DNA from 3 places in the Acetobacterium sp. K1/6 genome. Region 3 is predicted to be linked to each of the others. Evidence: riboswitches for the same ligand, from Rfam matches in the RefSeq annotation. Region 3 holds a riboswitch; each other region holds the start of a gene.
The links. Region 3 has a riboswitch for cyclic di-GMP ahead of U2P91_RS02825 (glycosyl hydrolase family 28-related protein). Riboswitches for the same ligand answer to the same signal wherever they lie in the genome.
Positions count from the first base shown of each region.

Region 1 (4,237 bases), on a different contig from region 3:
ACAACATGAAGTGAACCGTCCGCAGCATTTTCCGCCAGTATAACATCTTTGTCAATCAAACTCATCGAATACGTCGTTTTGGTCATCTCATTAAGCTCCGTTAATGCCTGAACCATCGAAAACTGTGCCATCTGGGCGGTATATTGGGATGTATCGGCGGTGTTGTTCATATCCTGATTCTGAAGCTGAGCGACCATCAGTTTTAAAAAGTCATCCATATCCAGAGATGTGCCCGCTTTTTTAGTTTGCGCAGCTGTCGTTGTTGCTGCTGTTGCTGACGTACTTAAATAATTGTTAATTCCATCGATTGCCATGATTTTTTCCTCCTTATACTCATTTTATACTAAGTAATTAATCCTTCGCTGTCCATTGTACTGAAGATTCTGGGCTAGACTAATCAGTTCATCATTGCTGTCTTGAGCACCATTACTAAAAGCATTATTTTGAATGGTTCCTTTGCTTAAAAATTGTTCTTTTAAGGGTGCATTGTTTTGCTGCTGTGAAAACTGTGAGCCATCATTTAAAAGAGAACCCATGCTTTCACCATTTTCTGTCGCTTCCACTGGTGTATTCAAGTGGACCGTTTCCACCTGGACATTTTGCAGAGCTAAGCCACGCACCAATTGATTGATTTGATTTCCCAACAGTTTTTGGGTTTCGCTGCTTGCTGCCATAATGTCAATAATGAGTTTTCCCTGATTATAACTCAGCTTAATATCAATATCACCCAAGTTATCCGGAGACAGTGTCATCTGTAATGTCATTGGTTTAGCTGGTTCGAAATTCTGGATAATCTTCTGCTCGACCTGTTGCGCGACCTCTACCTTGGCACTATGCCCAACTTCAGGTCCTTTATTTGAGCTGACGCCCATTGAACTAAGATCCTGAACGCCGCGTTCACCGGGATTCTGGTTTTCGGTCTGGTTGATTGCGCTTTTCTGAACATCCACTGTTTTTGTTTGTTCCAAACCCGTCTCTTTTGCTAAATCAGAATCGGCCTTTCCGTTGACAACGGTAGCTGCTTTTTCTGTCGCAATTTGATTCTCTTCCTTAGGTTCAATACCTTGAGCAGTCTGCTGTTCAGAATCGGCCTTTCCGTTGATAACGGTAGCTGCTTTTTCTGTCGCAATTTGATTCTCTTCCATTGGTTCAATACCTTGAGCAGTCTGCTGTTTTGTGTCATCGTTTAGGTTTGTTTTACCTACGAGTTGTTGTGAAAAATCAACTTTACTACTCACTTCTTTTGTTACTTCCACCTCCGGTTTGGTCCCGCTTAATACCTCTAAAAGGTCTTCGGTTTCCTGATTTTCTACTTTGTCGGGGTTTTGTGACAAAACCTTAACATTTTCCATTTGCTCAAACTCAGCAACACCTTTTAAAACGGATACATCTTGCGCTTTCTTACTGCTGTCGATTAACGGAATCACTTGTTCTTGACTGATAAGATCTGCTGGCGTCGTTTCTTCTTGCCCTAAGTTCAGGCCAAGACCCGTTACGGCTGTCTTTTTGTCACCTTGAACATTTTGTACGCCAATCAGTAAAGACGGATCAAGTGTTGGTATCAAATCGTTTACCTGACTTCCCTCATCCTTGAGTTCCTCTACTTTTCCAGATGGGCTCTCGTCAGATCGAACTTCACTAACATCTGACAACGACTGTTCTTTTTCCTGTTGATTACTTTGTGCCGTTGACTCTGATGCTTTGCGATTTTCCCGTGTTTTCTCCAATTGACGATCCGCCTGCTTGATTTCCTGTTTTGACTGATTAAGCAGATCTCTAAACTGGGCGCTTCTTTCCTGGCCTTTTGTGTGTTGGGTTGACGCGTTCTCAGCATTTTTACTAATCCCCCGAACCCCATTGAGTGTCGGCTTTGTTGCCGATTGAAACTCTAAATTCATTGTCTACCTCCCTTCGTTAAATTAATTCTTCACCAAAACATAATTGTCTTGGAGCTAACTCGAGCACAATAAAGTGTTCGAGTATTATATCACAATCCAACGGACTGGTATAACCGTATTTATTTTTTATTATATATCACTACTTTAATGCGACGCAACTCATTTAAGTGTTTTTAATTTCCGGGTAATCTCAACTACTGATCTCAAAACAAAGTACTCACAAAACGATATGCCTAAACCATTCAAACAAAAAAGCAACGACTCTGCCGTTGCTTTTAAATGTCATCACATTTTGTGATTACTTTTTTGCAACTGGCTGTCATATAACACTGTATTTAGACCCTATAGTTTTGCGCCCTTACTTTTCAATAAGTATGCCAATATTATGTTGTTATAACATTACTCCATCTACGACCAACTGTCAATAAAAATTATCCTTTCCTTAAAGCTTTAAAACTTGTAATAACCGCGGTTTAGCTGTGCTTACAGGTGTCAAGTCCACCCTTTATCCGTTTTAATTCTAAGCGTGTTCAACCTTTGTTTCACTGTCAAACTCGCGCTGGGAAATGAGCCCCTGATGAAGCTTCAATCCCAGTATCCCATGGGCTATATTTGAGGCATGATCGCCAACCCGTTCAATGTTTGTTAACAAGTCCAGAAATATAACACCAGCATAAGGATTACAGATTCCTTCATTAAGACGGCGAATATGATCATCTTTTAATTTTTCAGTCATTTCATCTATTTCTTCTTCTTCATCAAGAATCTTATAACACAGGTCTGTCTCTTCTGTTTCCATTAATTCTACCATATCCCGAAGCGTATTGGTAGTTAAACTGATTAAATTTAACACTTCTTGATTGGCAATATCACTAAAGACGATTTTATTGGTGGCCCGCATTTCTGCCAATTCACCAATATTCATGGCATGATCACCAATTCTTTCTAAATCATGACTTCCTTTAAGGATGAAAGCCAGGCGTTCATTCTCTTCTTCTGACATGTTTTCATTGGACAATTTAACGGAATATTCGACAATTCCCTGTTGAAATTCATCAATACGTTCTTCCCGCTTAACAATTTTTTCAACCAGTTTTTCATTGCCATCCATGATCGATTCGCAGGCGACTCTGAAATTTTTAAAACTCATTTTTGCCAGTCGATTCGTTTCTCTGACCACCTGTCCCAAAGCAATGGAAGGATTATTAAACAACCGGTCATCCAACTGCAACCCCTTGTCTTCCTCTTTCTCCGGGTAGACGCGGTCCAGAAAGCTAACAAAATAGCCGATGATCGGGAGTAATACAATCGTATTTGCAACATTAAAAAGGGTGTGCGCCATCGCGATTTGACGGGCCACATTGGGTACCATATCACCGCCACCGTTAATCAATGAGCCTGAAATAGTAACGATGAATTCATAAACCGGATTGACAGCCACTAAATTATTCATGATGGTTAATAAGATCATCACCCAAACAGCACCGAAAATATTGACAAAAAGATGGATAAAAGCTGCTTTTTTTGCTGCTGTGGAGGTTCCGATACAGGAAAGCAATGCTGTGACGCAGGTACCAATATTAGTACCAATAAGAATCGGTAAACAAATCTGGATTGCTCCAGTTCCCCCGATACTGACAAAAACCCCAGAAAGGGCCAGCGCCTGGAGCAAACCGATAGAAGCACTACTGCTTTGAATCACAGCGGTAATCAGGGTTCCAATCAGCACACCAAGCAGTGGATTTGTTCCATAGGTTGAGAGCAGGTAAATAAATTCTTCACTTTCTCTAAGCGGTTTCATGGCCGTTGACATGGCCGCAATCCCATAGAAAAGAATCCCAAAACCAAGAATAATACTCCCCAGATCTTTATTCTTTTTCTTGGTGCTAAACAGAGCCATCATTGCACCAATACCAATAAAAATCGGTGCCAACTCAGTGACATTAAACGCGATCAACTGGGCCGTGACGGTGGTTCCAATATTAGCTCCTAAAATAACTCCTGCTGCCTGGGTCAAGGTCATCAGGGCGGCGTTAACAAAGCCGACCACCATCACCGTGGTGGTACTGGAACTTTGGACAATCATCGTTACAACCGTCCCAACCAGGATGGCTTTAATCTTATTGTTGGTTAATACTTCCAGAAGTTTTTTCATCTTTGTGCCAGCAACCGTTTTTAATCCGTCGCTCATCATGTGCATTCCAAAAACGAATAACCCCAAGCCTCCAAAGAGACCAATCAGCATTTCTAACGTCATTTTTTCCTCCAAAAAACATCAAAAATTAAGATAGTACTCCAGCCAAGGAAGAAACTAGACGACCCTCAAAAAATTGGGATTA
Region 1 is NZ_JAXQGA010000006.1:182,798-187,034, reverse strand. Features, by position in the region: gene U2P91_RS07495 (flagellar hook capping FlgD N-terminal domain-containing protein) at 1-314, opposite strand, end outside; gene U2P91_RS07490 (flagellar hook-length control protein FliK) at 339-1,898, opposite strand; cyclic di-GMP riboswitch class I at 2,203-2,287, opposite strand; gene U2P91_RS07485 (Na/Pi cotransporter family protein) at 2,419-4,155, opposite strand.
Region 1: it holds a riboswitch for cyclic di-GMP, as region 3 does, so the genes downstream of both, U2P91_RS07490 (flagellar hook-length control protein FliK) here and U2P91_RS02825 (glycosyl hydrolase family 28-related protein) in region 3, are expected to answer to the same signal.

Region 2 (4,237 bases), on a different contig from region 3:
GGCAAGGTTAATGCAAGCTCAACAATGGCCTGTCCGTCTTCTTTTTTTATTTTTTTGATTATGTTTGCAAACATTTTCCCTCCCCGATCATTTATAAAAATGATCTTATTATTAAGTCCTTTTGAACCCAACCTATGTCAATTGTTGAATTCATTAAAAAAGGCATATTGATTACGTCTGACAGAAATCTCTACTCTGACGTTGCCAATATGCCACTAGTTTCTTCACCGCAAACGCAATAACTACCAATAGATTTTATAATGCTAATTGGGTTCCAATATCCGTAAAGAATTGGCCAATTTGTGGTCCTAATAACCAGATAGCAGCAATGGCTGCCAAGGCGATCCCGGCAATGATTAATCCATATTCAACCAAACCCTGTCCATCTTCTTCCCTCATCATGTTTGTAAACAAATTTTTCATTTTAGTTCTCCTTTTAATTTTTTTGTGTTCGTTTTGTCAGTTGTGTGCACTATTGCTTTTTCTAAAGTGCCAACTGAGTTCCAATATCCGTAAAGAATTGACCAATCTGTGGTCCTAACAACCAAATTGCGGCAATTGCGGCTAATGCGATCCCGGCAATGATTAATCCATATTCAACCAAACCCTGTCCATCTTCTTCTTTCATCATTCGTACAAATACGCTTTTCATTTTATTTTCTCCTTTTAATATATTATTTATTAGTCTAACTAATAAGTTCTGTCATGCTGCTAATTGAGTGCCGATGTCAGTAAACATTTGGCCGATTTGTGGTCCTAATAACCAGATGGCAGCAATAGCAGCTAGTGCGATCCCCGTTATGATTAGTCCATATTCAACCAGCCCCTGTCCGTCCTCTGTTCTAATTATCCTTGACAATGCATTTTTCATTTCTTTTTTCTCCCTTAATAATTGTTGATTAAATTTCGTAATCGTTAACATTTATTTTCAATCCTTAAAATAACATTCCAAATTCAAATAGATGATCGTTTGCATTTATAAGATTTATAACTAAAACTGAGACAAAACCGGATGCCATAAACGGTCCCAAGGCAACCTTTGATTTTAAATTACCTTTTCTTCTGATAATCAGATAAATTGTGTAGATCATCAAAAAGAATGTCATAATCATAATTGCCGATATAATGCCATATACCCCTAAACAAAAACCAACTGCCGCTGCATATTTTACGTCTCCCCAACCAGCACCCTTTCCGATCATTGCTGGTAAGAAGAAAATAATAAAACCAATCACTAAACCAAAAATATTCATCCCGATACTTGTAATGGGTTACCTTGTTATGACAAAGGCTCCACCGACGAAGATGGTCATTAATACCAGTTCGTTGGGGATTTTTTTTATGCTGATGTCTACTACCGAAAGAATGATACAGATTGAAAAGAGCATCATATATTCCAGTGTTTTTGCTTCAAGTCCATTCAGTTTTACAAAGACTAACCAAACAAATGCATTCATTATCGCCCAAAAGATTGTTTTTGAAACACTGCCTGAAAATTGAGGGTGCTTCAGAATATTAACTCTTTGCTTGATCAAGTATACAGAAGATTTTTCCATCAAAGCGCCAACGACAGCTCCGGTTAATAAAACCAGTACAGTTATTGCAAATTGGTTCATCAGCTCACCTCCAGTAATTTTTGGTAATAAAAAAGCAACGATTTACGCGTTGCACTAAAGGCGAATTAAATACACCTAAAATCTGCAACTGGCTGTCATATAAAAAATTATTTAGACCCTATAGCTTTGCGTCCTCACCTTTCGGTAAGTTTGCCGAATATTAAATTGTCCAACAGGAGAAAACTAGAATAAAAAAACAACGCTCTGACACGTTGCACTAAATACACCATATAATGATGTTATCTTGCAACTGGCTGTCATATAAAAAATTACTTAGACCCTAAAGCTTTGCGTCCTTACCTTTCGATAAGTTTGCTAAATATTCTATTGAGATCATGATAGTTCATTGTATTTGATATGTCAAGAGAATTATTTGCTATATTTTAAATACCGAGCATATTAAAGAGTAATATTTTGCACATTATTTTTTATTTGTCATACTAAACATAAAGATACGAATTCATTATGTTCGTCGATGTTTCTCAACATTCATTCGATTATCCTTAAATTATGTTGCATCTAATTGTTATATAGTTATCAATATTATCTTTTATTATGATAATCTAATATTATTGCCATTCTTTAGAAATGTTAATTTTTAATGCTGCAAATACTTAAGCCATCGAAAAAAAAAACACGCTAACCTCAGAGATGATTTTATAGTTATAATTTTTACATAAATACATTTGTTCGCCTTGTTGTATTCCCTCTAAAAAATACTTAATAAATAATTAAGTATTTGACACAGAAAGCAGACTGTGTTACATTTTGATTATGTTAGCAACATCTAACATATATTTAAACTGGAGGTTATCTTATGAGCATTGTTATCATTGGCGGAAATGATCGTATGATTTATCAATATAAAGACCTATGTAAAGAGTATAACTGCCGTGCCAAGGTATTCACTCAAATGCAGGGTGCCCTGAAAAAGAAAATCGGAGTTCCTGATCTAATCGTATTATTTACTGGAACCGTCTCTCATAAAATGGTTAACTGTGCGACCTTTGAAGCGAAAAGACTTAACTTGCCGCTCGCTCGATCGCATACAAGTAGCTTATCTGCATTACGTAGCATTTTAGATGAGCACTGTTCTGTGTGCGAAAAACGGGACAAGTGCCATTTAAAAACGATATCCCGCGGAGTGTAACAATGAGTACTTTTGAGGAAGAAATTATCCGACACTGCTCTCCAACTCTAGCTGGAATCAAAACTGGGAATTTATTTAGCTATTCTTTCGATGATCACGATCAGTTGATTAATCAAATCACCAATTGGAACAATACTTTGAATGCTCGTGGAGTTTATTTTGAACGATTAAAAACCAATCGAAATCGTGTTCTTCTGTACGTCTACCGTAAAAATAGACTTAACCGTGACCTCTCATGTCCCAAAGTCGAACGTTTTTTAAACAAAATTGGCTATCCAACAGGGGATCTTGAATCGTGTTTGGCATTTTTATCAGAACGCATTCACGACTCAGCAGATTTCCCCCATGAAATTGGCTTGTTCTTGAGCTATCCTTTTGAAGATGTAGAAGGCTTTATCCAAAACGAAGGAAAAAACTGTAAACATTGCGGTTACTGGAAAGTCTATTGTAATGCGAACGAAAAAATTAAACTTTTCAGCAAATATAAAAAATGCGCGACAAAATATTATCAATGCCTTCTCAAGGGATCTTCGATCATACGTTTAACAGTAGCCGCGTAAGAATTTCTTAGACATTTTGACTTATTTTAGGCAATAGGTTTAAGTGATTTTTCTTCTTTATTGATTACGACAGCTTCTTTGGGACTTAAGCATTTCTGAATACAATATTTCTTAATTAATTCATAATCAAAAATATAGTAATAGAGCGTATCTTCAATCAGCTCCCACAATGATTATTTAATTCCGAATAATCTCAATTTTATAACCATCCGGATCAGTTATAAAATAATAACGGGGTTTCCCATCGCCACTCAGTCCTTTTAGCGGTGTTGGCTTATAGCCCTTTGCTTCGTGAGTTGCAAAAGACGCCTCAAGATCATCAACGAGCACCGCTAAATGACCATAGGCCGTCCCCAAATCATAAGGGAGTGCTTGCCCATAGTTAAAGGTCAGTTCCAACTGATGGCTGTTAGAACGGCCATCCCCTAAAAACACCAAGGTGAATTCATAAGTTGGTTCGTCCCGTCGCTTCACTTCCTCAAATCCTAGTGCTTCTTTGTAAAACGCTAAAGATCGTTCCAAATCCAATACCCGAATCATCGTATGTGCCATTTTGTAATTTCCCATAATAGTCTCCTTATAACTTAATTTATTCCTATATCACTTTCTGTATCACTTTTTTTAATATTTCAGCTAAGCTCTCTACAACCTCTGGATCGTAGTGAGATATCTGTCCATATCGTCATCCTTCTTCCGTTGCATTTAGACACTTTTCAGGCTCCAGAATCCCTTGTCATAACATTTCTACGCTAAACATTTAGTGGTGCTCACCGGCACATCCTTCGGTACCTTCGAAATTTCTAAGCAACGGCAAGGTCCGTTTCTTCATCAATTCCAGGACTTCCCAACCGGAATGACCGGCTCCAAGAAACCGGGTCAAGCAAGCGTCAGCCAAAAGATCAAAGGCCGAT
Region 2 is NZ_JAXQGA010000005.1:202,126-206,362, forward strand. Features, by position in the region: gene U2P91_RS06480 (TadE/TadG family type IV pilus assembly protein) at 1-74, opposite strand, end outside; gene U2P91_RS06485 (Flp family type IVb pilin) at 256-423, opposite strand; gene U2P91_RS06490 (Flp family type IVb pilin) at 485-652, opposite strand; gene U2P91_RS06495 (Flp family type IVb pilin) at 704-922, opposite strand; gene U2P91_RS06500 (hypothetical protein) at 936-1,253, opposite strand; gene U2P91_RS06505 (hypothetical protein) at 1,272-1,616, opposite strand; cyclic di-GMP riboswitch class I at 1,697-1,781, opposite strand; cyclic di-GMP riboswitch class I at 1,859-1,943, opposite strand; gene U2P91_RS06510 (DUF2325 domain-containing protein) at 2,434-2,766, shown strand; gene U2P91_RS06515 (DUF3793 family protein) at 2,769-3,326, shown strand; gene U2P91_RS06520 (VOC family protein) at 3,504-3,893, opposite strand; gene U2P91_RS06525 (NifB/NifX family molybdenum-iron cluster-binding protein) at 4,084-4,237, opposite strand, start outside.
Region 2: it holds a riboswitch for cyclic di-GMP, as region 3 does, so the genes downstream of both, U2P91_RS06505 (hypothetical protein) here and U2P91_RS02825 (glycosyl hydrolase family 28-related protein) in region 3, are expected to answer to the same signal.

Region 3 (4,237 bases):
AAAATCTCTGACGTTGACTTCCTGACTCACTGGTGGGGTTGGTTCTGTGACTCCTGGGTCTGTGACTCCTGGGTCTGTGACTCCTGGGTCTGTGACCACTGGGTCTGTAACCACTGGGTCTGTAACCACTGGGTCTGCGGGTTCGTTGGCTACTCCAGCTGACTGCTTTTCAATGATGATTTCAATTGCCTCTAAGCGCAGACTTTTTCCTTCCGAGCCTGAGAGTGCCCCGTCTGACACCCAACCTTGAACCCAACCTTCATTTTGAATATGGGTTCGGTATTTAACAGAATAATTTGCTGCATTCTCACCGGTTAATCTAATCTGGATTCCTTCCAGCCGAAATCCTTCGCCTTCAGATCCTGAAAATTCTCCGTTTGTAGCCCATTCCTGCTCCCATCCCTTATTTTGCACATGTGTCCGATATTCAATTTCTAACCCTGAGGGGACGCTTCCAGTCAGATTTATTTTTATTCCCTCGAGGCGATATCCCTTTCCTTCTGAACCGGAGAGTTCACCACTACTCATCCAGCCCTGTGACCAACCTTCATTTTGTATATGGGTCTGATAGGTGACTCCAGGTAATTCAGTCGCTTCGGTATCGATGGTTGCTGCTAAAACGTTCGAAGAAAAAACGCTACTTAACATCAATAGGATTACCACCACACTTACACAAATTTTCTTTGCGCGATGATCCAAACTATAACTCATTTTTTTGCTCCTTTCGGCAACCGGCTACCTTTCTCTTTGAGTTAAGGCCCTTAGTTTTGCGTCCCAACTTTTCAATTGGTTTGCCTTTATCGTGGACAAAATTGTTAATATTCGACCACTTTAATTTGTAAAATAAAGCCTTGTTCAAAAGAGCAAGGCTTTTAGTAATTGCTTTATTGAATTAATACGATAAACGATATGTCCATTTTTAAAATCGATTAGTCAACTTTTGCTGACAGAAGGTTGAAATTATTGGTAGCTACTGAAAAGTCCGAGCTGGAAGTCAAGCTTTGGAATCCGCTGTAAGAATTGTCAGATACCTGAATAGCTGTTCCTTCGGGATTGTAGATCAGATAAGAATATTCAGCACCGTTATTTACAAAGGTATTGTTTTGAAGCACTGCTTGTGAACCAACGCCTCTGAAACCAATTCCGTATTTATCGATATTGTTATATTCAAAACTGGAGTTTTCTACAACAACATTGGTCGTTTGAGACGCGCTGTTGGCACTAATCAAGGGAATCTTATCCACATTCGTTACATTCATTCCAGAAACGTTAGTATCTTTTACTTCACCAATTAGCCAGAATAAGGCTCCTGCCATACCATTGGCATCGACTGTAACATTTTCTATATTTGCTTGATAACTATTATTAATAATGAATGCACCAAGATCAGTAGTTGATGGCATCGCACCGCTAATGTTTACATCTTTGATATTCAGGTTGTTTGCATCCGTTATCTTAAACCCCAAACTGCTTCCTTCGATGGTTAAACCTGAGATACTCACATTGTTTGCACCAGTATTGACGTGCATACCGACAACACTGTTTTTAATACGACAATTCTCAAAGACAATATGATCGGGTGCAGTGGGGAATTTATCATTGCCAGCTACTGCAATACCGCCACCAGGGGCATTATTAAATTCAACATTGTTAAAAAGGAAATTACTGTTATCGCCTCGGATGTATGCTGCATGAAGCCACTTCGTTCCGCCAGAATTGGCATTCAGAATGCTATCTGTCATGATTAAATCGTTGGTACCAGAAACCTGAACAGGCATGCCAGTTCTATCGATATTGAGGTTGCTGACAGTAACTCCCTGATTCCGGTTGCTTCCAGATTGTCCCATTTTTAAGCCTACATACATACTATCCATCGAAACATCTTTGATCGTCAGGTTACTGATGCCCTGAAAAAACATCCCCTGAACGTTGCTGATCATGCTGTTTGCGTAATACTCGGCACCTGCAATCGTGTTTTGAGATTCTAGTTTCAATCCTTCGATCGTTACATTAGAAATATACGAATCTGGATTTGACCATAAAATATTGGCAACTGTTGACTGCTGGGGTGCCATGTACAAGGTTGCACCATAGCCGCTGATTTTTGTATTGTTCTTCATTTCCAATTGACTCGTAACCACATAGGTTGCCGCCGGAATTAACAAGGTGACATTTTTACTGCTTGCCTCGTTAATGGCTTTTTGAATGGCCAAGGTATCATCGCTGATACCATCCCCTTTCGCTCCAAAATCTTTGACGCTGACTTCCTGACTGACAGGTGTCGTTGGTTCTGTAACTTCTGGTTCTGTCACTATCGGTTCTGTGACTACCGGTTCTGTGACTACCGGTTCTGTCACTACCGGTTCTGTCACTACCGGTTCTGTCACTACCGGTTCTGTCACTACCGGTTGAGTAATTCTAATCGGTCTTCTTGGGGGTCTAACTCTGGCAGCAAACGCTGAATTTACTGGCATCGCACTGAATAATACAAATAGTGTGACTAAAAAAACAGATAACTTTTTCATGATGGTATTCCTTTCGGTAGCTGGCTGCCATTTTACAGGCCCTTAGCTTTGCGTCCCAACTTTTCAATTGGTTTGCCTTTATCGTTGGATAACGATGAATTCAGAACAAAAATAATTTCAAATAAAAAACTTCCCCTTCGGTAACTGGCTGCCATTTTACAGGCCCTTTAGTTTTGCGTCCCTGTTTTTCAACAGGTTTGCCTTTATCGTTGGAAAGTTATTCCACGATACTTATTAACTTAACTCTGTTTTTTTGTTGATACCTTCCTTTCGTTAGCTACCTACCGACTTATAGGCACTAAACTTTACGCCACTGAATTTTAACAGGTCCGTATTTACTCCTAGAAAATAAAACTGTAATTAATACAACTCAATCATTAGTTGTCATCTATTAAACGTCTCTTAAACCTATGCATTTGATAAATATGCGATCATTTTTTGTAACTATTAAAATGAAAGCAGGAGAATATTCGAATATTAAAGTATTTACTTTTACGAAGTCACTATATCACATATCCAGAGATTAGTCAATACCTGTTGGATGCTTTATATTAATAATATTTTAATACTTAATTGATTTTCCTAGATTCTTGCGTAATAATCAATTTTTGGGGCAAATAAAGAGTATATAAAAAATATCCAATAAATCCGAACTCAAAATATTAATTTATAGGAGTAAAATCAGTGCTAAAAAAAATAAAATTTCTACTCATTACAATGGATAAACGCTTTTTTAAAGGCATTTTCAAAGCATTTTATACACGTCATTTACAGTACCGAGGAAAAGCATACTGTCTAACCAATGAATTATACTTTCCTCCTCATACATCTTCAAACAAGAACATACGTATTGGACCTGCTGGAGAATTATTGGCTATCGGTGGCGATTTAACTCCAGAACGAATTATTTACGCTTTTAAAAACGGAATCTATCCATCATCACTCATTAATCAGCCAATTCTCTGGTGGACATCAGAAATTCGTTGTGTGCTGTTTCCTGATCAGGTTCATATTTCAAAAGTTATGTGGCGACTAATCAAGCATAATAGTTTTTATCTGACGGTAGACAGAGCTTTTATTGACGTTGTAAATGGGTGCACTGAATCAAGAGAAAACTACACTTGGCTAACACCTGAACGTAGAAAATCCTGCTGTGTTTTGCATGACTTAGGTTACAAACACTCCATCGAAGTTTGGTATAACAAAAAACTGGTTGCCGGTTTGTTTGGATTCGCCTTTGGCTCCTATTTCCATATTTCCTCAATGTTTACACGAATTAATCACGCTTCAAAATTTGCAATGATCGCTCTAGCCATTCGACTGGAAGAATTGAATTATGCAATCCTGGACTGCGGAACTTGGCCAACTGATCACCTGAAAAGTATGGGCGCTGTCATTATTGATCGTGATCAGTTTCTTGAGCTGTTGGACCAAAGTATTAAGGCTCCTGAAGTCATCGAAGATTGGGAAAGCTTGTTTGAAGATTGGGACTTTTGCCAAGCCGTAAAAAACCACTTTGTCAAAAATAAGCATGATACAATTTCATAAATCTGTATCAAACCTTGCCTAAAAGCGCTAGCCCCTGCCGTCAATTAGATCATATTCCGTTAGTAGCGCTTTAACCTGCGTCAATGAATTAAACATCAGCACATCTATGATCGATAAATTGGGAACAAATGTATTGTAATACTGCCGATAGTGTAGCGATTCTC
Region 3 is NZ_JAXQGA010000002.1:201,066-205,302, reverse strand. Features, by position in the region: gene U2P91_RS02830 (glycosyl hydrolase family 28-related protein) at 1-711, opposite strand, end outside; cyclic di-GMP riboswitch class I at 724-806, opposite strand; gene U2P91_RS02825 (glycosyl hydrolase family 28-related protein) at 930-2,525, opposite strand; cyclic di-GMP riboswitch class I at 2,538-2,612, opposite strand; cyclic di-GMP riboswitch class I at 2,662-2,737, opposite strand; gene U2P91_RS02820 (leucyl/phenylalanyl-tRNA--protein transferase) at 3,210-4,073, shown strand; gene U2P91_RS02815 (WbqC family protein) at 4,101-4,237, opposite strand, start outside.